4 linked regions of the Cycloclasticus pugetii PS-1 genome follow. The protein of the gene in region 2 interacts with the protein of the main gene of each other region in a pairwise test. Links are inferred from orthologs where the notes say so. Each region holds a gene or a part of one and is shown on either strand. Other genes may lie near its edges. The genes, in order: CYCPU_RS0102000, dnaX, dnaE and dnaQ.

Region 1 (7,902 bases), 1.3 Mb from region 2 along the record:
ACAACCTCCGCGCCCGATGCCAACATATTAGAAAAATGCCAACTATGGCATACCGATGATTACACTGCAAAAATGATCAACAGTGCTGCAGACACCGCCTCGAGTATCGCTAATGGCATTGACAGCGCAAAAAAATTAGCCAATTTACCCGGTAATATTTGCACCCCAAGCTACTTAGCTGAGACAGCAAAAGAACTTGGCAAACAACACGCATCGCTTAAAATAACCATTTTAGATGAAGCCAAAATGGAAGCACTAGGAATGGGCTCATTATTATCTGTTTCTAGGGGTTCTCGCCAACCGGCGAAGCTCATTACTATGGAACATAAAGGTGGCCCAAGTTCTCAAAAACCCATCGTTCTGGTTGGTAAGGGCCTCACTTTTGATGCCGGTGGAATTTCCATAAAACCCTCATCCGGTATGGATGAAATGAAATACGATATGTGCGGTGGTGCAAGTGTCTTCGGCGTGATTCAAATGTGCGCCGAATTAAATTTACCCATCAATGTAGTTGGCGTTGTTCCATCATCAGAAAACCTGCCCGATGGTGATGCCAACAAACCTGGTGATATCGTTACCAGCATGGCCGGTCTAACCATTGAAATTTTAAACACTGATGCAGAAGGACGTTTAATTTTATGTGACGCACTCACCTACTCTGCTAAATTTAAACCTGAAGTAGTCATTGATATTGCTACCTTAACTGGCGCTTGTGTAGTCGCGTTAGGAAAACATGCCACCGGCTTACTAGGCAATAACGATAAATTGGCTAACGAATTGCTAGACGCTGGCATTAAAGCCAATGACAAAGCATGGCAATTACCACTGTGGGATGAATACAAACCCCAGCTAAAAAGTAACTTCGCCGATCTCGCTAATATTGGTGGCCCTGCTGGTGGCACTATTACCGCAGCCTGCTTCTTGTCACACTTTACCGAAGATTATAAATGGGCTCATTTAGACATTGCCGGCACTGCCTGGAAATCGGGTACGGATAAAGGCGCAACTGGTCGCCCTGTTCACATGCTAAGCCAATTTATATTGGATCGCTGTTAAACAAGCCATTACAAAATGACCAGAATCGACTTTTATGTACTGCCAGATGACACCCCTGATGCACAGCACCTTTTTGCCTGTCGGCTAGCTCAAAAAGCTAGCAAACAGGGTCATCGCGTGTATATTCATACCGATTCAGAACAACAATCCAAGACAGTGGATGACTTGCTTTGGTCCTTCTCGCCCACCAGTTTTGTACCACATACTATGGACCCAACAAAGTGCGCCAACCACCCAGTGTACATTAACCACACTGGTGACCCGTTAGATATTCACGACGTGCTAATTAACCTTACTGAGAAAACACCCGATTGTTTTGCTCGGTTTGAACGATTTGCTGAGCTTGTTAATCAAAATGAATCAATTAAACAAGCAGGACGGGAGCGGTTTAAGTTTTATAAGAGCAGAGGGTATCGACTGCAGACGCATAAAATTTGATTCTTATTATCGCTGTCGCTAGAGTGTTCATTTCTAGTTAAAGTTTCGCCCTAAAGGCCGAGTTACTCTTTTGTCAGTAACAACAAAAGAATAACCAGAAAAATGCCACCCAAATGCTTTCACCCTGAAGGGTTCCTTCAAAACCAATCACTAAAATAGCTACTGTGGAACTCGCCTACAAAACAGGCTCAAACAGCCACATTAGAACGCTCTATTTTAATGCTTAGTTTTTCAGTGAGAGCAAAAGGGGATATTAAAATCAAGACCGGTTCAGATATGGCTCTAGATTTACCGTCCCTTTATCTCGCAAGTAAATTAGCTGTTTTCGGATAAGTAAGCAGGTTCTCTGAGCGTAGCGAGTTTACCTGCGAGCCCGAAAACTGTTAATTTACTGATATTAGGGCACCCTTTTCTTTGGTTCGTTACTTTTGGGTGAACAAAAGAAATGAACGTCCTCGCGACAGCGAAAAACTATAAACATTACGTATTAAGGAAAACTAACAAACCTTCTTCTTGTAAAATATCATTAAGCTAAAAACTTGCTTACCAACAACCCCACCCTCTCCAACAAAGTTATAATACCGCCTTTAAAAATCAACACCGAACACACACGATGGATAAGACATACGCCCCGCATGACATAGAATCTCGCTGGTATCGCCAATGGGAAGAACAAGGTTACTTCGAACCCAAAGGAGGCGATAGCGCCTATTGCATTATGATACCGCCGCCCAATGTTACCGGTAGCTTACACATGGGGCATGCTTTCCAAGACACGATCATGGATTCACTAACGCGTTACCATCGTATGCAAGGACACAACACCCTATGGCAAGCCGGTAGTGATCATGCCGGTATTGCGACCCAAATGGTGGTTGAACGCCAATTAAACGCAGAAGGTAAAACTCGCCACGACTTAGGCCGCGAAGAATTTGTTGAGCGCATTTGGGATTGGAAAGAATTATCTGGCAACACCATCACTAAGCAATTACGCCGCATGGGCACCTCCCTAGATTGGTCGCGCGAGCGTTTCACCATGGACGAAGGGCTGTCTAAAGCGGTTAACGAAGTGTTTGTAAAACTACATGAAGAAGGGCTCATTTATCGCGGTAAACGCCTGGTTAACTGGGACCCTAAATTACACACTGCGGTATCCGACCTTGAAGTTATTTCGCAAGAAGAACAAGGCCATATGTGGCATATGCGCTATCCATTAGCCGATGGTAGCGGTGAACTTGTGGTTGCAACGACCCGCCCAGAAACCATGCTAGGCGATGTTTGTGTCGCCGTTCACCCATCTGACGAACGCTACCAACACCTTATTGGCAAAATGATCGCGTTGCCTTTATGTAAACGTGAAATCCCAGTTATTGCCGATGATTATGTAGACCCAGAATTTGGCACTGGCTGTGTAAAAATAACCCCTGCTCACGATTTTAACGATTATGAGGTGGGTCAACGCCACAATATGCCGTTAATCAACATCTTCACCGTTGACGCCAGCATCAATGATGAGATGCCAGAAAAATACCGTGGCTTGGATCGCGTGGCAGCACGTAAACAAATCGTACAAGATTTGGATGATTTAGGCTTATTAGCTAAAATTGATGACCATAAACTCATGGTGCCTCGTGGCGATCGGTCAGGGGTGATCATTGAACCTTTGTTAACAGACCAATGGTTTGTTAAGGCCAAACCGCTGGCAAAACCTGCTATTGAAGCGGTTAAAAGCGGCAAAATTAAATTTGTACCTGAAAACTGGGATAAAACCTATTACAACTGGATGAACGATATTCAGGACTGGTGCATTTCTCGTCAAATTTGGTGGGGCCATAGAATTCCCGCTTGGTACGATGAGAGTGGCAACATATATGTTGGCCGCAATGAAGCCGAAGTCCGTGAAAAAAACAACCTAGCCGATAGCCTTGTATTATCACAAGATGAAGATGTATTAGACACTTGGTTCTCATCCGCATTATGGCCATTCTCTACCCTTGGCTGGCCCGATAAAACACCTGAGCTTGATACTTTTTACCCCACCAGTGTACTCGTTACCGGTTTCGACATCATCTTCTTCTGGGTCGCCAGAATGATTATGATGGGCTTGAAGTTTATGGACGATGTGCCATTTAAAGAAATATACATTCACGGCTTAGTGCGCGATGCGGAAGGGCAAAAAATGTCCAAATCCAAAGGTAACGTACTGGACCCGATTGATTTAATCGACGGCATTACGCTAGATGACTTACTTGAAAAGCGTACAAAAGGCCTTATGCAACCAAAAATGGCTGCTAAAATCGAGAAAGATACCCGTAAGCACTTCCCCGATGGCATCCCTTCTTTTGGCACCGATGCACTACGTTTTACCTTTGCCTCACTGGCCTCGACTGGGCGCGACATTCGATTCGATTTAAACCGAATTGAAGGCAACCGTAATTTCTGCAACAAATTGTGGAATGCTACTCGCTACGTGCTAATGAATACCGAAGGCGAAGACACGGGTTTAACCAACGAACCTTGTATTTACAGCTTGCCAGATCAATGGATCAAATCTCGTTTACAAAAAACCGAAGCCAACGTTATTGCCTCTATCGAAAAATACCGCTTCGACTTAGCCGCGCAATCGCTGTATGAGTTCCTTTGGAATGAATACTGTGATTGGTACTTAGAGTTATCAAAACCAATTTTGCTTGATGACAATAGTTCAGCCGAACAAAAACGGGGAACTCGCCAAACCTTAATTCGTGTGCTAGAAACTGTGCTGCGCTTACTACACCCGCTGATGCCATTTATTACCGAAGAAATTTGGCAGCAAATAGCACCACTGGCAGGCAAAACGGGCGATACCATTATGCTACAGGCCTACCCAAAGCCCGATGACAGTAAAATATCTGCCGCTGCTGAAAGTGATATGCAATGGGTAATGGATTTCGTTATGGGCATTCGTCAAATTCGCGGCGAAATGAATATCCCCCCTAGTAAGCCATTACCGGTACTGTTAAACCACTGTTCAGAACAAGACCAACAGCGTCTTACAGATAATCGTTTATTATTGGAAAAACTAGCACGTATAGAATCCATCACCACATTAAACGCAGCAGATGAAGCACCACAATCTGCTATTGCTCTAGTCGGTGATATGCAAGTGCTAATACCAATGGCTGGGCTAATTGATAAAAATGCCGAGCTAGAACGCTTAAATAAAGAAATTGAAAAGCTTGAAAAAGAGGCATCACGCATCAGCGGTAAATTATCAAACGCTTCTTTTATCGACAAAGCACCCGCTGCCGTTATAGAAAAAGAAAGAGCAAAACAGCTCGATATTACCTCAAAACTTAGCAATTTAAACGATCAAAAAGAGAAGATCGCCACCCTATAACTGTCTTATTAACTAGCTAGGCCGGTCATTCTTCATCGGTTTAGCTAGGCAATACCATTTTAACAACGCCTAACACAGCAAAAATAAACAACAAGGCCAAGATAAACCCAGTCACAATAAACACCTTAGGGTTTCCATATTGAAAATCTCGCCTTCTTCGTGACTCTTTAGAAACCCCCAAAAATGACAACATTGTACTGCCTACCATTTGCCAAAAAGAAGGTGCTAATCCATCATCTTGCTTCATTTAATACTCCTAAGGTCAAATAAATTAAACACATTTTAACACCCCCTAATACCTTATTGCTAAAGTCCTTACGATTAAAGAAACCAGAATAGGGGCATTAAATTAGCGTCAAATAGAACTCTTGCTAAGCAAGCATAAATCTTCTGCCTATTTAGACAAAGCACGTCCTAATAAAAAATATGAGACAATTAAACTTATAATTAATTTTAACGGTTTAAACATGGTAAAAAACACACCTACTCTCAGCATTGTAATGCCCTGTTTAAATGAGGCAGAAAACCTTGAAGCCTTGCTACCCCAATTAAAATCAGCACAACCAACGGCTGAAATTTTAGTTATTGATGATGGCTCAACAGATGCCTCTAAAGCCATCTGCGAACAACATGGCGTAAAAGTTATCTCCCACCCCCACCCGTTAGGTAACGGGGCAGCCATTAAAACGGGCGCACGAAATGCCTCCGGAGACATTATTGTTTTTATGGATGCTGATGGACAACATAACCCAGACGATATCCAACGGTTATTATCTAAATTGGCCGAAGGTTATGACATGGTTATTGGTGCTCGGCAATCAGGCTCTCATGCATCAACCAAAAGGCTGTTAGGTAACGCCGTCTTTAATAAACTGGCTTCTTTTATGACCGGCCATAAAATAGAAGACCTCACGTCGGGCTTTAGAGCGGTTCGAGCAAACCATTTCAGAAAGTTTTTATACCTTTTACCTAATGGCTTCTCATACCCCACCACCTCGACCATGGCATTCTTCCGTTCAGCCTTACCGGTCGCCTATATTCCTATTAAAGCAGGAAAGCGTGAAGGCAAAAGCAAAATAAAGCTACTAAAAGATGGCTTACGCTTCTTTATTATTATCTTAAAAATTGGCGCACTTTTCTCACCCATGCGTTTATTTTTACCCACTAGTGCTTTTTGTTTCCTATGCGGGGTCATCAATCATATTGACAGCTATCTATCTTCAGGCACATTCAGCAATGGCAGTTTATTTTTGTACGTCGCTTCCGTATTTATTTTTTTAATGGGAATATTGTCTGAGCAAATATCATCGTTACATTATAGAAACTCTGAAAAAGAAGGCCATCGGTAACTTTTCTCTGAACACAATGAACCTTCTATTTATATCTAGGGCTCACCCACCAACCATAGGTGGCATTGAGAATCAAAACGAAGCCTTAGCTCGCCACCTCTCTAACTTGATAACATGCCGAACGATTATTAATCGGTTTGGCAAAAAGGCACTCCCTTTCTTTATACCGTGGGCCATCATTACCGGTTTAATTAAAATAAGAAAAGCAGATCAAGTTTTACTCGGAGATGGTGTTGCAGCTATTGTGGGCTGGTTCATTAAGTTGTTTTCTAATAAGCCCGTCAGTTGCATTTTACATGGGCTAGATATTACTTGGGATAACCCTGTTTATCAAAAAATTTGGATCTGCTTTTTTTTCAGGAAAATTGATTTCTTTATCGCTGTCAGCCATTCCACAAAAGATATCGCTATAAGTGCGGGTATTCCAGCCGAAAAAATTTCAGTCATCCCTAATGGTGTAGAAAAGTCTGCCATCATTCCGCTATCAAAAAGAAAACTACAACAGCGCCTACAAATAAATTTAGACAATAAATTTACATTACTTTCATTAGGCCGCTTAGTAGAAAGAAAAGGCGCTCACTGGTTTATAAAGAACGTCATGGTTCACTTGCCAAAAGACATCATTTACCTCATTGCTGGTGATGGGCCTAATAAAGATAAGATCAGCTCCTTAATAAAAAAATTACACTTAGACAACAATGTCTATTTATTGGGAGAAGTCGATAATCAATTAAAAGAAACCCTATTCACCCACAGCGATTTATTTATACAAGCAAACATCCCAATAAAAAACGATGTTGAAGGCTTTGGCATCACTCAATTAGAGGCCGGCCTTTGCGGCTTACCGTCCATATCATCCAATTTGGAAGGTATTCAAGACGCAATACAAGAAAACAAAAATGGCTGGTTAGTTGAGCCCTTAAACGCAGATGCATTTAGAAGCCTTATTTTAGAAAAAAAAGCGTTACTAAAAAAAGACCAACAAATAATTAGTAATCGTGTCGCCAAACACTGCCTTGAGAATTTTGAGTGGTCACGAATTGCTATGCGTTACAAAGAAAACCTTATTAATACAAACCCTTCTCGTTAAGCAGCTTAATTCTACTCTAAAACTTTTTAATAGATGCTAAGTGAAAAACTTGGTACTGCCATTTTAAAGGCCATACACATAAGGCTAATGCTTGAAAAAGGCGAGGCAACATGGACCTCCAACCATTTAACAAAATCCAAGAAAACGAAACCACATGTAAATCTTTCCAACGATGATTAACAACAATTCCCGCTGAAATAAACAAATCATTCCATTCATCAAGCGTCCTAACCTCCTCTTTAGCATCTACTTGATACGTACCACTATACAACCTCAATTTACGGGTTAGAAAGTCTTTATTCGGAACTAAAATGACAAACTTTGCCGTTGGTTTCGCAACACGAACCATCTCTTTTAAAGATTCAACTGGGTTAATAAAGTGCTCAAGTGAACCTAGGCAAGTAACCACATCAAAACTATCATTTTCAAACGGCAACCTTTCCGCCGAACAAGAGTGAAATTCACCATAAGGTAAAACAGCCTTACAAGAATTAATGGCCTTATCAGATAAGTCTACTCCACTAACTTTGGCTCCAAGGACACCACAAGCACGTAAAAATTCACCTGTGCCACAAGCGACATCAAGCACA
Region 2 (2,883 bases):
CGCCATCACATCAGCAGGTGTTTCCACAATACATAATAACTGTTGATCACGGCGATCATCTGAACATAATCCGCAAATATCAGCAGACGACAACGTTTGACAAACCGAACAGTGTCCAATTTTATCCACCGCTTCTGCAAGGCTTTGCGCCAATTTAAAGGCGCCCTGACGGTCACGTTCTAGTAGATGAAACGCCATTCGTTGGGCCGACTTTTGACCGACACCCGGTAAACAGCGCAAGGCCTGAATAAGGTCTTGAAGAATGGGCTCAGATTGCATTTAAAAAGGTAATTTGAAGCCAGGAGGTAGTGGAATGCCTGCGGTCATCCCCGCCATACTCTCTTTATTTTCACTTTCAACTTTACGCACCGCATCATTAATCGCTGAGACAATTAGATCTTCGAGCATTTCCTGGTCATTATCTGCAATCAAACTTGGGTCTATCGATAACCTTTTGGCTTCGTGTTTTCCTGTCAGTACGACCTTAACAAGACCTGCTCCGGACTCGCCCGTCACTTCAAGTTCTGCCAGCTTTTGTTGCGCCTCTTGCATCTTTTCTTGCATTTTTTGCGCTTGTTGCATTAAGTCGCCTAATTGGTTCTTCATTTCTTTCTCCGTACTATACCGTGGTTAATCTATTGGCTTAATTGAGCCCTCTATAATAGTAGCGTCAAACAACTCCATTATTTTCTTTACTGCGGGGTTGTTTCTTACTTCTTGCTCTGCCTGACGTTGCCTTTCAGCCACTTTATCATTAGCAATACTATTCGGTGTAACAATGTCTTTAGCCCCTTCGATGAGCTGAAGCTGTAACTTGCGCCCATAATAATCAGACAATGCCTGTTCTAAGTTTAGCTCTGATTTTTTATTTAGAGAAACATGCCCGCCCATTAACATCAACTCACAGACGTGCTCGTCCAGTTTCACCAATGTTGCATTATTCGCTAACTGAAGTGTCATGGGATCCAAGCCTAATGTTGGCACCAACTCATGCCAAGGCAGATCTACATTGGCAGCTGGTTTTACTGTTTCAACAGGTTGTATAAGAGCCGTGGGGGCTGCTTTTTTAGCGACAGGAACCGGTTCTACCGGACGCTTTGTTACTGGCGCTATATTTTCAGGTGTTTTTTTTTCAGGAATAATCAGTTTAGGAGCTTTTTTAGCTTTGCCCGTCTCTTTGCTGTCCTCTACTGTGACCTTTTTTGGCACCGCTGCTACTTCAGTTAATTTTTGAGCCGCCACTGGTGGCTTTGGCTTAAGGCTAGCTTGTGCGATGGGTTTATCACTCCTATTAGCAACATCAACCGGTGCAAAGGCTAGCATCCTCAATAACACCATTTCAAACCCAACTTTTGGTGTAGGTGCCAACGGCAAGTCTTTTTGGCCCATCAGTGCTATTTGATAATACAGCTGCACATCTTCTTTGCTTAACTGCTGGGCCAACATGGCCAACGCTTTATCTTCTGCGTCAGTTCCAACTATTTGACAGACTGCTATTTGATGCAGGTGAATCAATAACGACTGCAACACTTCTGCATAGTCTGGGGCAAATTCATCCAGTGTTTGAATGCTAGCTAGCACTTCTGATCCTTGCTGAGTTAATAATGCCTTTAGTAAATCTAGTACCGGTTCGCGTGCAACGCTACCCAGCATATCAATTACATCAGCTTCATTCAGCTCACCGTTGCCGTGAACAATCGCCTGATCTAATAAACTAAGACCATCACGCATACTGCCATCAGCTGCACGTGCCAATAATTCAGTTGCTTGTTGTTGATATGCAATGCCTTCGCTTTCAAGAATTAGCTTAAATTGACCTTCAATTTGATCTGGCGATAAGCGCTTCAGGTTAAACTGCAAGCAACGAGATAAAACGGTCACTGGCATTTTTTGTGGATCTGTCGTTGCTAAAAGAAACTTAACATGAGCGGGCGGCTCTTCTAATGTTTTAAGCAGCGCGTTAAAACTACTTTTGGAAAACATGTGCACTTCATCGATCAGGTAAACTTTATATTTACCGCGACTCGGCATATATTGAACGTTTTCTAACAGGTCTCGCGTGTCATCGACACCTGTTCTAGACGCCGCATCAACTTCAATTAAATCGGGGTAACAACCTTGATCGACTTCTAGGCAAGTTTCACACTCACCACAAGGCTCTGCATTAGTAAGATTAGGGCAATTTAATGCTTTAGCTAATACGCGGGCAATTGTTGTTTTCCCTACTCCGCGTGTCCCTGTGAAGAGATAGGCATGATGCAAGCGGTCATTTTCTAAGCCATTGACCAAGGCACGCACGATATGCTCTTGCCCAACCACTTGAGCAAAATTTAACGGGCGCCATTTTCTTGCAAAGACTTTATAACTCATAAGTTTTTATAGGGTAACAAAGGCAATGGGATTGTGCGAATTTTTAGCCCTTTAAGCTAAAACTAAAGAAGCCTCTAAAAAATGGGCGGTAACCCATGCCAGCCGCACCCCGGCACATGACTCCATCGCTACCGTTGCTCCCTTCCGGGCCTGGCGGAGTTCACGACTTCACATTGCGAGGGGACCAACATGAGTCACCATTGTTCGTTGCTTTCAATCAGGGTGGGGATTGTCCATCATTGTGTGCGATCAATCAAGAAGGGAGAATAAAGTTTATTCATTATTTTTAAACCAGGAAGCCCTTTATGCTAAATATGCTTAGTAAGAACTTCCCTTAAATGCTAATTTACCGTAGAGTAGAAGTATGCCTTGGCCCAATTCTGCATTATTGCGCATGAAGAACTCGCCAAACTCCCTCTTATTACAAAATTTAAGCTACAGCACGCTAATGCCTAACTGGCCGCTTTGCCAATTTACGCTGCAAGGTTCGCCGATGCATATTAAGTCGCCTTG
Region 3 (9,271 bases), 620 kb from region 2 along the record:
ACAATCGAATTTATCAGTTTTCGTCTATTGGTGAAGACCCTCAAGATAAGAAGTATGCTGGTGAAGAGTCATTCTTAGAAATTGGTGATAATAACGAAATCCGCGAATTCACAACAATTCACAGAGGCACAACACAGGATAAAAATATTACGAAAATTGGTAGTAATAATTTATTCATGGCCTATACACATGTTGCTCATGACTGTGTGATTGCCGACGATGTTATTCTTGCTAATGCTGCTTCATTAGGTGGTCATGTACATATTGGCAATAATGCTATCTTGGGCGGTTTCTCCATCGTCCATCAGTTTTGTCATTTGGGTGATCATTGTTTTTCAGCTATGGGTAGCGCGATTACAAAAGATGTGCCGCCTTTTGTAATGGTTGGTGGTCGACCTACCAAACCTCATGGGATCAATACGGTTGGATTAGATAGGCGTGGCTTTTCAGCGGACACTATTTTGCAGGTTAAACGAGCCTATAAATTGCTTTATAAATCAGGCTTAAAGTTAGCTGATGCTAAAGCAGAATTAGTCAATGTTGTAAAAGATCACCCCGAGTTAACCATCATGTTGGATTTTTTAGAGAATTCTAGCCGCAGTATTTTACGATAGTTAGACAGGTAAGCTTCATAAGGATTACCGTGCGTTTACTATGATGCCCACAATTATTGATAAACCTATAAAAGTTATGCTGGTTGCCGGTGAGCACTCTGGTGATATTTTGGGTGCTGGTCTAATAAAACGATTGAAAGAAAGGTACCCTAATGCAACGTTTTCCGGTATTGGTGGACCAAGAATGTTAGCTGAAGGTTTTCAATCGTATTATCCGATGTCTAAATTATCTGTTTTTGGCTTATTTGAAGTGATAAAACATTTACCGGAATTACTGGGGATTAGAAAGCACTTAAAAAAAATCATAATCAGTGAGAACCCAGATGTTTTTATTGGGATAGATGCGCCCGATTTTAATCTAAAACTAGAACGCGAGCTCTATAAAAAAGGAATTAAAACAGTTCATTATGTCAGCCCAACCGTTTGGGCATGGCGGCCAAAACGAATTAAGAAACTAATTGGTTCGTTAAATGCCTTGTTATGTATTTTTCCTTTTGAAGAAACTTATTTTAAAGATACTGCTGTCCCAGCTTATTTTATAGGGCACCCATTAGCCGATAAGCATCAACATCCTATCAATACACAGGCGGCTAGACAGTCTTTAGGATTACACAGTGAACAACCGGTATTAACAATAATGCCCGGTAGCAGGCTTGGTGAGCTTGAACGACATAGTTTTTTATTTTTACAGACCGCCTATAATTGCTCAAATAATATTTCTGGACTCAAAATTTTAGTACCAATGCCAGATCAAGTGGTTGCAGATAAATTTGAAGAATATTATAGAGCGTCGGGGTTGACGCTCGATTTAGAGATAAAAGTAAGGGCGACTACGGAAATGATTGCAGCTGCCAATATGGTGTTAGTGGCTTCTGGTACAGCAACGCTTGAGGTGATGTTGTTTAAAAAACCGATGGTGGTTGCCTACAAATTATCAGCACTAACTGCATGGGTCATTAAAACATTCGATTTACTAAAAGCACCCTTCGTATCGATGCCAAACTTAATAGCAGGCAAAGAATTGGTTAAAGAATATTTACAAGATGACATTAAAGTCGCTACGTTAACTGAAGAATTGGTTAGTTTTTACCAAGATAAAGATAAGACTCAAACTATAGTGAATGAATTTAATAAAATGAAAATAAAATTGACACGTCAGGCTGATATTCAAGCTGCAAACATTGTGTCAGGCGTTATTAATGGTGATGTTTCATTTTGAACAAGGTGGTTGTTGGCTTAGATGAGGTAGGTAGAGGCTGTATTGCAGGGCCTGTTGTTGCAGCGGCTGTCATTCTGGATGATGAAAAACCAATTGATGGCCTGATGGATTCAAAAAAGTTGACAAAAAAGAGACGAGAGGTGCTTGCACAACAGATCATCGAGTCTGCTAAAGCATGGTCAATTGGTCGAGCAGAGGTGGCTGAAATTGATGAAATTAATATTTTACAGGCAAGTTTATTAGCCATGAAACGGGCATTTGATGGCTTGGATATTAAGGCAGGTTATGCCAAAGTTGATGGGACATTCTATCCAGATATTGATCTGCCGGGTGAATGTATCAAAGGCGGTGATAACCTTGTGGCTGAAATCTCCGCGGCTTCGATTATCGCAAAAGTGTATAGAGATGAGCAGATGGCCCTGCTTGATGTGTTATATCCCGGTTATGGCCTATCAAAACATGCCGGTTACCCGACCCCTGATCATAAAATGAAACTTGCCCAGCAGGGTGTTATTTCGATTTACCGACAATCATTTTCCCCAGTGAGAAAATTATTACCATGAGTGAGGCCATCAAGTTTATCCACCTTAGGAACCATACCGAATATTCATTGGTAGATGGCATTATTCGTGTAAAACCATTGGTCAAACGTGTAGCTGAACTAGCTATGCCAGCTATCGGGGTGACCGATCAGTCTAATTTATTTGCCACGGTAAAGTTTTATCGTGCTGCCTTAGCTGCTGGCATCAAACCTATTATTGGGGCGGATGTACAGATAAGAGATTCGGTGGGGCAAAAAAAGCCATATATCATCACCTTACTGGCCCAAAACCAACAAGGTTATTTAGCACTGTGTGAATTAATTTCTGAGGCGTATCTTAATGGTCAAGATAAAGGTGTTGCCTATCTAACCAGTAAAAAAATACTGGAGAAAAATGAAGGTTTAATTGCCTTATCTGGCTGTTTGGACGGGTTGTTCTCAACATCGCTTCAGTCAAATGATACAGAGCAAGCAGATACTATGTTATCTACTTGGTTGCAGGTTTTTAAGGATCGTTTTTACATAGAGCTTCAACGTATTGGTCGATCAGGTGAAGAGGGGTTAAATAACCAGTTATTAGCCTTAGCTAGTAAGCATCATGCACCTATAGTGGCTACTAATAGTGCATGCTTTTTAAAACCAGAGGAGTTTGATGCGCATGAGGCGCGAGTCTGCATTAATCAAGGGCGTGTATTATCTGATACTAGGCGGGTCAAAACGCATACCGAACAGCAGTATTTAAAAAGTCAGGAAGACATGTTGGCGCTTTTTTCTGATTTACCTGAAGCGCTTGAAAATACAGTAGAGATTGCAAAACGTTGCAATGTTGAACTTAGTTTAGGGGAGAACTTTTTACCTGACTTTCCCGTTCCAGAAGGTATGACCATAGATGAATATTTCGCAGATTTATCACAAAAAGGGTTAGAGAAACGAATTCAAGAAACTTCTCATCGAATTAAGTTTGATGATGAAAAAAGGGCCCAGTATCAAGCCAGATTAAAGCGCGAATTAGACGTTATTTGTCAGATGGGCTTTCCTGGTTATTTTTTAATTGTTGCTGATTTTATTCAATGGGCAAAAGATAATGGCGTACCCGTTGGCCCGGGTCGTGGTTCTGGTGCTGGTTCTATTATTGCGTATGCATTAAGAATTACTGACCTAGACCCGCTAGAGTTTGATTTACTGTTTGAGCGATTTTTAAATCCTGAACGTGTGTCAATGCCTGACTTTGATGTGGATTTTTGTATGGATGGGCGTGATCGGGTGATCGATTATGTCGGTGAGAAATACGGACGAGATAAAGTGTCGCAAATTATTACCTACGGGAGTATGGCTGCGAAAGCTGTTATACGTGATGTGGGGCGTGTATTAGGCCATCCTTATGGTTTTGTAGATCGTTTAGCAAAAGCAATCCCCTTTGAAATTGGTATGACCTTAACAAAGGCACTTGATGAAAGCCCTGATCTATTGAACGCATATAAAGAATCAGACGAGGTTCGTGAGCTAATAGACTTAGCTCTAATGCTTGAAGGGGTGGCAAGAAACGCGGGTAAACATGCGGGTGGTGTTGTCATCGCTCCGAGTAAGTTAACTGATTTTTCACCCTTATATTGCGAGGAAGGTGGTGCAAACCTGGTGACGCAGTTTGATAAAGACGATATCGAAGCTGTTGGTTTAGTTAAGTTCGACTTTTTGGGGTTACGAACATTAACAATTATTGACTGGGCCTTACAAAATATAAATCAACGCTTAGCCGCAAAGGGCGAAAAGGCCGTTAATATTGACCTGTTACCTCGCGATGATGAATTAACGTACGAGTTATTAAAAAATTACGCAACAACAGCTGTTTTTCAGCTTGAGTCTAGGGGCATGAAAGACTTGATTCGTCGTCTGCGCCCTGACACCTTTGAAGATATTATTGCTCTAGTGGCTCTCTTTAGACCAGGGCCATTGCAGTCTGGCATGGTGGATGATTACATTAATGTTAAGCATGGTCGCAAAAAAGCAGAATATCCGCACCCAACCTTGATACCAATTTTAGAGCCAACTAATGGGGTTATTTTATATCAAGAACAAGTGATGCAAATTGCTCAGGATTTAGCTGGCTATAGTCTTGGCTCAGCTGACTTGCTGCGTCGAGCGATGGGCAAGAAAAAGCCCGAAGAAATGGCCAAGCAGCGTGAGATGTTTACCACAGGAGCGGTTGCTAATAATGTCGAAGAAAGTGTAGCGACCTATATTTTTGACTTAATGGAAAAATTTGCAGGCTACGGGTTCAATAAATCTCACTCCGCTGCGTATGCATTAATTGCCTACCAAACCGCTTGGTTAAAAGCGCACTACCCATCAGAATTTATGGCCGCAGTGTTGTCTTCAGATATGGACAATACCGATAAAGTTGTTTTGTTCATCGATGAATGTCGTGATATGGGGCTCAATATTCTTCCGCCTGATGTTAATAGCTCTTACTATCGATTTACGACAAATGAAGAAGGCGACATTATCTATGGCTTAGGGGCGCTTAAAGGTGTCGGTGAAGGAGCTATTGAATCAATTATTCAACAAAGAGAACTTAACGGCCCTTATTCTAGTCATGAAGACCTTGCCAATCGTATAGATTTAAGAAAGGCAAATCGTCGTGTGCAAGAAGCTCTTATCAGAGCGGGTGCATTAGATTGTTTTGACACAAACCGTGCACAGCTGATGCAGCAATTAACGAATGTACTTCAAGTGGCTGAGCAGCAGGGGAAAAGTGCGATGGCTGGGCAAAATGATTTGTTCGGCGTAAGCCTTGTTGAAACAACTCAAAAATCTAATGCTGTTCGTGTAAAAGCTTGGAGCGAGCATGAGCGCCTTAAACATGAAAAGACAATACTTGGACTGTATTTAACCGGGCACCCATTTGATACAGTTCGAGATGAAATGAGCAATATTGTTTCAGGAAAATTGGCAGCCTTACATGATATGGAGTTAAGCTCCCCGGGGGGAGGCCAGTATCGGCGTGCAAAAGGAAAACCGATTACCGTCTCTGGTTTGGTGTTAAATATCCGTACACGTCCAACAAAAAGTGGTGCTAAAATTGCCACCATTATTTTAGATGATGGAAGCGCTCGCATGGAGGCTGTGGCCTATAGTGAGGTTTTTGAGACCTATAGCGAACAATTACAGGTCGAGCAAATTGTTGTTATTGAAGGCAGTATCTCTTTTGATGACTTTGCCGGGCAAAATAGAATTAGCATTGAGTCAGTGATGACAGTTGAGCAAGCACGTAAACGGTTCATAAAAGATGTATTGATAGAGTTAGACGCTGATGTTCTAAAACAAGACAATAAAATTAATCAATTACATACTGTTTTAAGTAAATACCGTGGTGGTGATTGCCCGGTTAAAATAAAATTGATGCTACCCGGTGCTTCATCCGCGCTTTTATTGCCGGATGAATGGAATATTAAACCTGAAGATGCATTGTTGACAGATTTACATAATGCATTGCCAGAACAACAAGGCTTTATTCGATATTGAATTTTGCTGGCTGAATTCATCGACTCAAGATAAAATAAGCTTATGAACTTAGATTACTTAGATTTTGAACAACCGATTGTTGAACTTGAAGAAAAGCTTGAAGAGCTTCGTCGAGTTGGATCGGATAATGAAATTGATATCCAAAAAGAGATCGATAGGCTGCAAGAAAAAAGCCTGTCTTTAACGGAGTCGACGTTTGCAAAATTATCTGATTGGCAAATATCAAAACTCTCGCGTCATCCTAAACGCCCATACTCTTTAGATTATATTGATGGTGTTGTTGATAACTTCATCGAATTACACGGTGATCGCCATTATGCTGATGATGCGGCTATTGTTGGTGGATTGGCAAAACTAGATGGGATGCCTGTTATGGTGATTGGGCACCAGAAAGGACGAGATACAAAGGAAAAACTTAAACGTAATTTCGGTATGCCAAGACCTGAAGGCTACCGGAAAGCGCTACGTTTAATGCATATGGCAGAACGTTTTAATTTACCAATTATTACGTTTATTGATACACCCGGTGCCTACCCCGGCGTTGGTGCTGAAGAACGTGGGCAAAGTGAAGCGATTGCAAGAAATCTTTTTGAAATGTCTAAACTTAAAACACCTGTTATCAGTATTGTAATTGGCGAAGGTGGTTCTGGCGGTGCGTTAGCATTGGGCGTATGTGATAAGTTGTTTTTATTAAAATATAGTACGTACTCGGTAATATCTCCCGAAGGCTGTGCATCGATACTATGGAAAAGCTCAGAAAAGGCATCTCAAGCTGCTGAAGCGATGGCAATCACCTCAACGAAGTTATTAGCAAATGGCTTGATCGATGGTGTGATTGAAGAGCCGTTAGGGGGTGCGCATAAAGATTTAGCGTTAATGAAAAAAAGAATCAAAGAGGTTTTACTCAAAGAGGTCGCTGAGCTCAATAGTAAACCCATAGAAACTCTTTTAGCTGAGCGTTACGATCGTTTAATGAGTTATGGAAAATTCACAGAATCCTAATTCTATTTAGCTTCTTTATCACCTTAAACAACGCTAAACTTTATCAATTAAGGTGCTACATTGGATGACCTTGTTAACACTGTTAAGCAGCACCTCGATTCAATAGAGGGTGTTACAAAGGTCGTTGTTGCTTATAGTGGTGGTGTGGACTCACATGTTTTGCTGCATGCCTGTTCAATATTAAGGCAGCAGTTAAAATCACTATTTTTTTCGGCTGTGTATATTGATCATGGTTTACACGATGATTCTGTGCATTGGTCTGAGCATTGTAAAAAAATAACGGCTGAGCTTGGTTTTCCTTTTCATTCTATACAGGTGAATGCGCAGGACAAGCACGGTGATGGCCCAGAACAAGCGGCGAGAGTGGCAAGGTATGCTGCATTATCAACGTTTATAGATAAACACAGTGTTTTATTAACCGCCCAGCATGAGGATGATCAAGCTGAAACGCTAATGCTTCAATTACTTAGAGGTGCGGGTGTGGATGGTTTGGCTAGCATGCCCTCGTTTAATCAATTTAATGCAGGTTTTATTTCAAGACCCTTATTAAGGGTGAGCAAACAACACATTTTGCACTATGCAAAAAACAAAGGTTTGAAATGGGTTGAGGACTCAAGCAACTATGATGTGTCCTATGACCGCAATTTTCTACGCCAAGAAGTCATCCCTTTAATACAAAGCCGATGGCCTGCTTTTTCAAAAACCACTGCACGATCTGCTTCCCACTGTGCCGAAGCGTCTAAAGTCCTTGCTGAACTAAGTAAGGAGCTGTTGAGTGATTCGGTAGGACATGAGTTAAGTATACAGTTACTTGCAGGCAATAAAGAAGAAACACAGCGTTTAATGATTCGGGAGTGGCTTAAAACACAGGGTGTACGTCTACCGTCTAAGAAAATCTTGCAACAAATACAGTCGATGCTAAAAATTGATAGTAATAAACCAACGCTGATTGCTTGGGCAGATCATCAAGTAAGACTGTTTGATAACCGTCTTTTTTACACACCAAAAACTGAACAGTTAATATTGCATAAAGTTAAATGGTGTGGAGAAGTCTTAACCTTGCCTAATTTGCTAGGGATACTCACAAGAACGACGGCTGTTGGAGAAGGGATAGATAAGGCATTATGGGACTCATCAACTACCTCGGTTTGTTATAGGCTAGGTGGTGAACGGATTAAATTAGCAAAAAGATCTGGCAGCAAGGCATTAAAAAAACTTCTTAATGAGGAAAAGATTTTTCCGTGGGTTAGAGATTCAATACCGTTGATTTATTTGGATGATCATTTAGTAGCAGTGGCTAATTTATGGTTGGATGAAAGGTTTTTAGCTAAAGAGGGCGAGCAAGGTTATGTTGTTGAATGGGATCATCCTGACTGGCGAATTAAATAAGCGTTAAGTTTTACTTAATTATATCTTGCGAGTGCTTTCTTATTATTTGATTCGCGTATAATACTTGGCATTCAATTTTTCACTTCATAGGTTTGTATGGCTAAGTTTATTTTTATTACGGGTGGTGTTGTGTCTTCTTTAGGGAAAGGCATATGTGCATCCTCATTAGCAACTATTCTTGAAGCTCGTGGTTTGAAAATAACCATGACAAAGCTCGATCCTTATATCAATGTCGACCCTGGCACAATGAGCCCATTTCAACATGGTGAAGTGTATGTAACAGATGATGGCGCTGAAACAGACCTAGATTTAGGTCATTATGAGCGATTTAGTAACAGCATTATGTCTAAGGCTAATAACTTTACGACAGGCCAAATTTATGAAACGGTTATTAAAAAAGAAAGACGTGGCGACTACTTAGGGGGAACAGTTCAGGTTATTCCTCATATTACTGATCAAATTAAAAAGAATATTATAGACAGTGCAGAAGGCGTTGATGTCGCGCTGATTGAGATTGGTGGAACGGTTGGTGATATTGAATCATTACCCTTTTTAGAAGCTATCCGTCAAATGCGAGTCGAGCTGGGTGATGATCGCTGCCTGTTCATGCACTTAACACTGGTGCCCTATATTGCTTCCGCAAAAGAAATTAAAACAAAACCAACACAGCACTCTGTTAAAGAGTTAAGGACTATTGGGATTCAACCCGATGTGTTGATTTGTCGATCAGAACGCCCAATCCCATCCTCTGAGAGAAAAAAGATTGCACTGTTTACCAATGTTGAAGAAAAAGCGGTTATCACGGCGTTAGACGCAGACAGTATTTACCGCATCCCAATGATGTTGCATGAGCAAGGCCTGGATCAAATTGTCGCTAAAAAATTACATTTAGATACGGTTCCTGCTGATCTATCAGATTGGCAAGCTGTTGTTGATGGGTTATTTGCACCGACCGACACCGTGAAAATAGCGTTAGTGGGTAAG
Region 4 (8,167 bases), 700 kb from region 2 along the record:
CAAAGTAGTTTCTCTGTATTGAATGTTGAGGCGGTTCTATTGACATCTTTAATATCAAATAGCTCAATCATTTCAGCTTGTGTAAACAACTCTTTGTCACCATGAGACCAGCCTAAACGAACCAAATAATTCAATAAGGCCTCGGGTAGAAAACCGTCATCGCGATATTGCATAACACTAACCGCACCATGTCGTTTGGATAATCGTGCGCCATCGTCGCCAAGAATCATCGGCACATGTGCAAATCGAGGTTCCTGAGCACCAAGTGCTTTCATAATGTTGATTTGTCGAGGTGTATTGTTGATATGATCATCGCCGCGTATCACATGCGTCATATTCATATCTAAGTCATCCACCACAACGGTTAAGTTATACGTTGGTGTGCCATCTGATCGGGCAATAACCAGGTCATCTAACTCGTCATTAGCAATGGATATTTCGCCGCGTACCAAATCATCAAAAACAACCATACCCGTTTCTGGGTTTTTAAAGCGTACCACTGGCGACACGCCTTCAACAGCTTCTGTACGGTGTCGGCACTTCCCGTTATAACGTGGTTTTTGTTTATTAGCACGCTGCTGCTCACGCATTGCTTCTACTTCTTCAGCAGAACAATAACAATGATAAGCATCACCTTGTTCTAATAGCTGTTCAATAATTTCTTGATAACGGGAAAATCGCTCTGTTTGAAAAAAAGGCCCTTCATCATGGGATAGTCCAAGCCACTTCATACCATCAAAAATAGCTTGCACAGATTCGTCTGTAGACCGTTCACGGTCGGTGTCTTCTATTCTTAATACAAACTGCCCTTTTGTTTTTTTAGCATATAACCATGAAAATAAGGCTGTTCTTGCACCACCAACATGTAGGTAACCTGTGGGGCTAGGAGCAAATCGTGTACGGACTGTCATTTAAAATCACCAGATAAAATAAAAGCGATATTTTATACTCAACGAGGGTAAGTTTCATGGAAGTCAGCAAAAAACTGTTACTAAATGAAGCCATCACAAAATAATAACTTTCGTTAAGGCTTTAGCAGCCCCGTAATGGCTCGTTACATCGCATTAAGTCATTTGCTCATGATCGACAAAATAGTCTCTATTTAAAACCAATGACTTTTCTTAATATTTACACGCCTTATACCTACTGAGCAGTTTGGTTAATTTTATCCCAAACACATTGGCCACCGGACGCCTTATTAATCATTTCCATTCGCTCAGCGTGCTTTTCTAACTCGTCACTGCTCGCCTTAATAACTGGTAAAAGCTGGCGATTCTTATCTAACATTTTAGGCTCAAATACAGTATCCGTTTGATGCTCATCAGCAAACAGGGAGTTTTGCCCACCGGTCATCATCAAATACACATCGGCTAGAATCTCAGCATCTAACAAAGCGCCATGCAACGTTCGTTGGCTATTGTCTATCTCAAAGCGCTTGCAAAGCGCATCTAAGCTATTGCGTTGGCCAGGAAACATCTTTCTAGCCATATGCAGAGAGTCTGTCACCTCACACCACGATGCCATATCTGTATGATCCGAACCCATCAAACTGTATTCATGATTAATAAAGCCAACGTCAAATGCCGCGTTGTGAATAATCACTTCGGCTCCTTTTAGATACTCGAAAAGTTCTTCTGCAATATTCTCATATAACGGTTTATCCGCTAAAAACTCAGCTGTTAAACCATGCACCTCAACAGCCCCTTCATCAATATCTCGCTGCGGATTCAAGTAATAATGGAAATTGTTCCCTGTTAAACGTCTATTAACCAACTCAACGCATCCTACCTCGATAATACGGTGCCCCTGTTTTGGCTCAAGCCCAGTGGTTTCAGTATCTAAAATAATTTGTCTCATAATGAATCTATACCCATATTTGCCAGCTCATCGGCCCTATCATTACCTACATTACCACTATGCCCTTTAACCCAAACCCATTTAATAGTGTGCGGTTGAGCCAATGCATCTAATTGTTGCCAAAGATCCACATTTTTAACGGGCTTTCTACTCGCCGTTTTCCAGTTTCTTTTTTTCCAGTTGGGTAACCACTCATTAATGCCACTTAAAACATATTTAGAGTCACTATTGATGGTTAATTCCGCTGGTTCTTTTAATAGTTTCAACGCTTCAATTACCGCGGTTAGCTCCATACGGTTATTGGTCGTTTCTAGCTCTCCCCCGTAAATTTCTTTTTTAGTCCCGTTGTACTGCAAACTGGCGCCCCAACCGCCTATTCCTGGGTTTCCTCGGCATGCGCCGTCAGTGTATATTTGTACGCTCTTTTTTAACATGTATTACCTTTGTCGCTGGTTCAGTTAGAGGTGAAATAAATCGTTTTTTTAAATCTTTTAAATGAAAAATAGGCGTGCCACCTGAAACACGCTTAACACCCATTACAAAATATGCGGCTGGCAAAAAGGGCAAACAGGCCAGTACCTTTTCAATAAGTTTTTGTCGTGTCGTCGTCGCTTCTTTTTTATGCAATGGAAACAAACAGCAACCTTTGCTTTTTTCAATCTCGAAATTCAACAACCTTAACCAATCGACCACCCGATAACGACTAATAAAATGACCGTTCCAAGGTGTTTTTTTCATCACTTTTGGTAAAAATCGAGGTAAATGCCAAAAAGACCACGGATTAAACCCCATCAATAAGATAATGCCTTCAGGCCTTAATACTCGATCTACTTCGCGCAAAACTTGGTGAGGGTTTTCTTCAAACTCTAATGTATGAGGCATAATAACAACATCTACACTATGCGTTTCTATCGGTAAACTATCGGCCTCCCCGACGATGCATGGGTAGTTTGTCGTCTTGTTTAACTCATGGTCCAAAATAGTGTAATGAGCAAAACGCATTGCTTCATGAAGCTCGTCTTCCCAACCGATAAAATCAAGCTGTAATACTTCTGGGTGAAACCCCTCTTTGAGTTTTTCACTTAATAAAACAGATTCCGTTTGCCGAAAAATTTGCCCAATAGGCGACTCAAACCAATGACGAAGTTCGCTAGTGCTGCCTATAAATGAGTTTTTTCTGTCTACCATTAATTAAACAACCTATAATTAGAATATTAAACTAACCCGTCACAACTAGCCCAATTCAATGCGATATTTAATCACAAATAAAACGATCAGTTTTCTTTTATTTGCCAGCTTTACTATACTTATTTCTTGTACCCCGATACAGCTTAAACCGACGCCAACAGCTGAACTAAACCCTTCTACTGAAGCACAATCGCTAGCCAGTTCAAGCACTATAAAGGCTGTTCAAAAAACGCCTTCATCTAACGTCAATTTGTCGAAAAATCTCTGGTCTCGTTTGTTCTCATTGTATCAATTCCCGACCATTGAAAACGACCGCATCCAAGCTGAGATTGACTGGTACAGCAAACACCCTGACTATTTAATACGCGTTCAACAAAATGCAAAACCGTATCTTTTCCATATCGTTAATGAAATAGAAAAACGCGGACTTCCCGGTGAACTTGCCCTCTTACCCATTGTTGAAAGTGCTTATAAACCCTTTGCTTATTCGCATGGCAGAGCTGCTGGTTTATGGCAGTTCATCCCCTCTACTGGTGTCGCATACGGCTTAAAACAAACTTGGTGGTATGATGGGCGACGTGATGTGTACGCTTCTACAAATGCTGCTTTAACTTACCTTACAAAACTATCTAAACGATTTGATGATGATTGGTTTCTTGCCTTAGCTGGCTATAATGCAGGCGGCGGTTCTGTGTCGTCAGCAATGAGAAAGAACAGGCGACTCGGTCACCCAACTGATTTTTGGGCACTTAGCCTTCGCAAAGAAACGCGACATTACGTCCCCAAATTAATTGCCATTGCAAGTATTCTTGCAAATGCCGACAAGTACAATGTAACACTCATCGATATCCCTAATGAGCCATTTTTTGAAAAAGTAAACATTACAAAACAACTTGACCTTGCTCGCGCCGCTGAGCTTGCCGAAATTAGCATTGAAGACTTATACATTCTTAACCCTTCATTTAACCAATGGGCAACCAGCCCTGAAGGGCCCCATTACCTACTACTTCCCGTGTCTAAATCTGCCGATTTTAAAACTAAATTGGCTGCTTTACCCGACTCACAACGCTTAAAGTGGGTTCGCCATAAAGTTAAAAACGGCGAAACTTTGGGACAAATTGCTAGACGTTACCGCACGACGGTTACACAAATAAAACAAGCTAACCCTATTAAAAACAACCTGATCAGAGCTGGCAAGCATCTACTTATACCTACGGCTAATTACAATAATCGTTTATACGCTAGTAGTGCGGATATGCGTAAAAGTGACATTATTAACACCACGCGCCAGGGGCAAAAAGTAGAGTATTACGTTCAGTCAGGCGATTCATTCTGGAGTATTGCTAAACAATACGGAGTGGGCGTTCGCAGCTTAGCTAAATGGAATGCAATGGCCCCCAGAGATACCTTAAAAATTGGTCAAAAGCTGGTTATTTGGAGTCAGCACCCAACACATCCAAGCCCGCGCACACAACTTGCCTCTCAACGTAAAAACCAGACTATTCGCTATACCGTAAAAAGCGGTGACTCTTTGTACCTTATTTCTAGGAAGTTCAACGTTAGCATTATAGATTTGAAACGTTGGAACACCTTAAATAAAAAATACCTGAAGCCAGGACAAAAACTAAAAATTATTGTTGATGTCACCAGGACATAACAAGCTACGTTTACCGATACAACAAACAGGCTACTTTATGGCTTTCACTCAATAACACATCAGTCGGTTTGATTTGGCTACAATCAGCCATCGCTTGATCACAACGTGTATGGAAATGGCAGCCAGTTGGCGGATTAGCGGGTGATGGCATATTATCTGGCAGTTTAATGACCTTTTTCCCCAAATCTTTATCCCAGCTAGGAACTGCTTCAATCAATGCCTTTGTATAAGGGTGAGCCGGGCGATTAAGTACCTCTTCAACCTTGCCATATTCAACAATTCGCCCTAAATACATAACGGCAACCTTATCAGCTAAATAAGCCACCACTGACAGATCATGAGTAATAAATAAATAACTAAGCCCTTTCTCATGTTGCAGTTGTTTCAACAAATTTAAAACTTGCGCTTGCACAGAAACATCTAATGCACTGGTTGGTTCATCACAAACAATTACTGACGGATTAACCGCCAAAGCACGGGCAATACAAAGACGTTGACGCTGCCCACCTGAAAACTCGTGAGGATAACGTAATCTAACCTCTGTTGTTAAGCCAACTTTAAGCAGTAAGCTGTTGCACTCACGCACAACATCGGCATCACTTAAATTAGGTTTTAACGCCCTAATTCCTTCCTCCAAAATATCACCAACCAGCATTCTTGGGTTCATCGATGAGAATGGATCTTGGAAAATAATTTGCAGCTGCTGGCGGTATGCTTGAAAAGCTTTTTCTGAGAGCTTTGCGATATTCTGCCCCTTATATACAACATCACCCGATGTAATAGGCAACAATCGTAACAGTGCTTTTCCTAACGTGGTTTTGCCACAACCGGACTCCCCAACTAACGCAGTTGTACTGCCTGCTGTTAAGTCCAAACTAACCTCATCTACCGCCTTAACCTGCCCAACCGTGCGCTTTAGCAAGCCTTTCTTGATCGGAAAATGAACTTTTAATTGATTAACCGTTAACGATGAATGGTTTACCGCATCTTCATTTGAAGGAGCCAATGTAGTCCCTAGTTTCTCAACCAGTTCAAGCTCGCCTACCCTTATACACCTTACTTGATGTGTATTAGATACCTCGGTCCACTCAACCATAGTCGAATCTACACAAGACGACTGTTTAAAATCACAACGATCTGCAAACCGGCAGCCAACAAATGGCTGCGATAGCTTAGGAACTGTGCCTGGCAGGGTTACCAACGACTCCTTGCGCTTTTCCATTTTAGGAACAGCATCAAATAAACGCTGACTATAAGGATGTACTGGCTTTTTAAAAAAGTCATCTCGCGATGCCATTTCAACTAACTGCCCTGCATACATCACCGCAACTTTGTCAGCCATATCAGACACAATGCCCAAGTCATGCGTGATAATCCATAACGACATGCCCATTTCTCGCTGCAATTCTTTAAGCAACTGTAGAATTTGCGTTTGGATAGTTACATCTAGCGCTGTTGTCGGCTCATCGGCAATCAATAAATCAGGCTCATTTGCTAACGCAATGGCAATCATCACTCGCTGTCTCATTCCTCCGGATAATTGATGGGGGTAATCAGCATAACGTTCATCTGCATCCGGTATACCGACTTGTTTAATCAATCCTATGACACGTTTTCTCACATCCTCAGCGGCTTGTTTCTTATGTACTAAAACTGCTTCTGCAATCTGCTCCCCAATACTTAGCACTGGGTTCAACGATGTCATTGGATCTTGAAATATCATCGATATACGCGCTCCACGTACCTGACGCATATCTTTTTCTGCCATCCGTAATAGATCGACGCCCCGATATAGTACCTTTCCTGCTGTTATTTGCGCGTTATTAGACAACAGCCTCATTACTGATAAAGCAGTCACTGACTTGCCACAACCCGACTCACCAACCAGTGCAAAGGTCTCCCCTTCAGCAATGTCAAAACTTACACCATCAACCGCTTTAACCGTTTCAGACGGTTGATTAAATTGAGTCATCAGTCCGTCAACGGACAGTATCGGTGCGCGCATCTTAATTAAGCTTTCAGTAGATCAACCACAGCATCTAAACCACGATGGTTTAATTGAATATCCGTTTGAGCCTGAACGGTTGGTTTTGCATGATAAGCCACGCTTAAACCAGCACAATTCATCATCAACAAGTCATTGGCGCCATCACCCATTGCTATCACTTGATGCTGCGCTAACCCCAATTCCTTAGACAACGCTAATAACAAATCTGCTTTTGATTGTGCGCCAACAATATCACCCTCCACTGCACCGGTTAGGCAACCATCAGCAACTTCCAAGGTATTAGCTAGTGTGTAATCTAGGTTTAATCTGTTTTTTAATTTTTCAGTAAAAAAAGTAAAACCACCTGACACTAGGGCCAACTTTATCTTTGACTGCTTTAAATAATCATTAAGTTTCTCTGCACCCGGGTTTAGCTTTAACCGTTCATCATAGACACGCTGCAACTCCCCGACAGGTAACCCTTTCAATAACGCAACTCGTTGAGTCAACGACTCTTCAAAATTTAACTCACCACGCATCGCAGCTTCTGTAATACTCGACACCTTTGGCTTGATACCTAACATATCAGCAATTTCATCAATACATTCAATAGAAATTAATGTTGAGTCCATATCAGTGACTATTAAGCGTACTTGCTGTCCATCGAAATGATCTGGTAACCGACTTACATCGCAGTTTAATGCCTGGCGTACTGCTGAAAGCTCAACAAACTGTGGACTCGTTAAGCTATAAAACCCATCGTTAGGTTCAGCTTTTGTATCAAAAACCTTACTGATATAAGAAAGGTCTTGATCAGAAAAAAGAGCATCATGGAAAATATATTTATTCATTATTCAATACGTTACAAATTTAATTTAAGTTAATCTACGCTTTCAATTATATTGATCTTGGGTCAAAAGCATCCCGTACGACATCCGCAAATAAATTAGCCGCTAACACCAAGGTAAACATAAAAATAAACGCCGCGGTTAAAGACCACCAAACAATCGGCTCACGCGCCATTTCTAACCGCGATGTATTAATCATATTGCCCCAGCTGTAGGTTGATGGATCAACACCTATATTTATATAAGACAGAACCGCTTCGGCCAGCACTAATCCACTAAAATCGAGCACAATGGTAATCATCACTATATGCATGACATTAGGCAGCACATGCCGCTTCAACAATTGAAACTTCCCAACACCTAATGCTCGAGCAGCAACAACATAGTCCATTTCGCGAATTTTCAAGGTTTCCGCACGTAATAGTCGACAAAGCCCTGTCCAACTCGTAATACCTAAAATCATACACAGCAGCAAGAGCCGCATATCCGCTCTGTCTTCAACTGTGGTAAATAATTCAGGGTTATTTGCCATATAAACCTGCGCCATTAAGATAGCTGCAGCTATCAGTAACACACTAGGAATGGAGCTTAGGGTGGTATAGAGGTATTGAATAACATCGTCTATCCAAC

What was found.
Region 1: the proteins of dnaX (region 2) and CYCPU_RS0102000 interact in binary tests that used the Escherichia coli proteins (3 or more experiments, as listed by UniProt). The link is inferred for Cycloclasticus pugetii PS-1 from one-to-one orthologs.
Region 3: the proteins of dnaX (region 2) and dnaE interact in binary tests that used the Escherichia coli proteins (3 or more experiments, as listed by UniProt). The link is inferred for Cycloclasticus pugetii PS-1 from one-to-one orthologs.
Region 4: the proteins of dnaX (region 2) and dnaQ interact in binary tests that used the Escherichia coli proteins (3 or more experiments, as listed by UniProt). The link is inferred for Cycloclasticus pugetii PS-1 from one-to-one orthologs.

What each region holds. Positions count from the first base shown.
Region 1 is NZ_ARVU01000001.1:399,918-407,819, reverse strand. What follows is about bases 48-2,782. They hold CYCPU_RS0102000 (DNA polymerase III subunit chi), read left to right. Parts: upstream 48-1,071; coding sequence 1,072-1,494; downstream 1,495-2,782. Other genes in these bases: CYCPU_RS0101995 (valine--tRNA ligase), read left to right, coding at 2,108-2,782; CYCPU_RS0102005 (leucyl aminopeptidase), read left to right, coding at 48-1,056. Outside these bases: more of CYCPU_RS0102005, read left to right, coding at 1-47; more of CYCPU_RS0101995, read left to right, coding at 2,783-4,873; CYCPU_RS0101990 (DUF2970 domain-containing protein), read right to left, coding at 4,914-5,120; CYCPU_RS0101985 (glycosyltransferase family 2 protein), read left to right, coding at 5,341-6,222; CYCPU_RS0101980 (glycosyltransferase family 4 protein), read left to right, coding at 6,239-7,312; CYCPU_RS0101975 (class I SAM-dependent methyltransferase), read right to left, coding at 7,329-7,902. UniProt on the Escherichia coli protein: Part of the beta sliding clamp loading complex, which hydrolyzes ATP to load the beta clamp onto primed DNA to form the DNA replication pre-initiation complex.
Region 2 is NZ_ARVU01000001.1:1,680,312-1,683,194, forward strand. It holds dnaX (DNA polymerase III subunit gamma/tau), read right to left. Parts: upstream 2,371-2,883; coding sequence 631-2,370; downstream 1-630. Other genes in the region: recR (recombination mediator RecR), read right to left, coding at 1-279; CYCPU_RS0108130 (YbaB/EbfC family nucleoid-associated protein), read right to left, coding at 280-606; CYCPU_RS0108140 (response regulator transcription factor), read right to left, coding at 2,816-2,883. UniProt on the Escherichia coli protein: Part of the beta sliding clamp loading complex, which hydrolyzes ATP to load the beta clamp onto primed DNA to form the DNA replication pre-initiation complex.
Region 3 is NZ_ARVU01000001.1:1,062,712-1,071,982, forward strand. What follows is about bases 1,993-6,096. They hold dnaE (DNA polymerase III subunit alpha), read left to right. Parts: upstream 1,993-2,392; coding sequence 2,393-5,896; downstream 5,897-6,096. Other genes in these bases: rnhB (ribonuclease HII), read left to right, coding at 1,993-2,396; accA (acetyl-CoA carboxylase carboxyl transferase subunit alpha), read left to right, coding at 5,939-6,096. In the rest of the region: lpxA (acyl-ACP--UDP-N-acetylglucosamine O-acyltransferase), read left to right, coding at 1-614; lpxB (lipid-A-disaccharide synthase), read left to right, coding at 655-1,833; more of rnhB, read left to right, coding at 1,830-1,992; more of accA, read left to right, coding at 6,097-6,898; tRNA lysidine(34) synthetase TilS, read left to right, coding at 6,959-8,287; CYCPU_RS0105150 (CTP synthase), read left to right, coding at 8,384-9,271. UniProt on the Escherichia coli protein: DNA polymerase III is a complex, multichain enzyme responsible for most of the replicative synthesis in bacteria. This DNA polymerase also exhibits 3' to 5' exonuclease activity. The alpha chain is the DNA polymerase catalytic subunit.
Region 4 is NZ_ARVU01000001.1:971,525-979,691, reverse strand. Bases 1-3,000 are described here. They hold dnaQ (DNA polymerase III subunit epsilon), read right to left. Parts: upstream 1,858-3,000; coding sequence 1,144-1,857; downstream 1-1,143. Other genes in these bases: CYCPU_RS0104745 (class I SAM-dependent methyltransferase), read right to left, coding at 2,260-3,000; rnhA (ribonuclease HI), read right to left, coding at 1,854-2,291; gltX (glutamate--tRNA ligase), read right to left, coding at 1-911. Also shown: more of CYCPU_RS0104745, read right to left, coding at 3,001-3,045; CYCPU_RS0104740 (LysM peptidoglycan-binding domain-containing protein), read left to right, coding at 3,104-4,702; CYCPU_RS0104735 (ABC transporter ATP-binding protein), read right to left, coding at 4,713-6,707; phosphoserine phosphatase SerB, read right to left, coding at 6,713-7,540; CYCPU_RS0104725 (ABC transporter permease), read right to left, coding at 7,587-8,167. UniProt on the Escherichia coli protein: DNA polymerase III is a complex, multichain enzyme responsible for most of the replicative synthesis in bacteria. The epsilon subunit contain the editing function and is a proofreading 3'-5' exonuclease.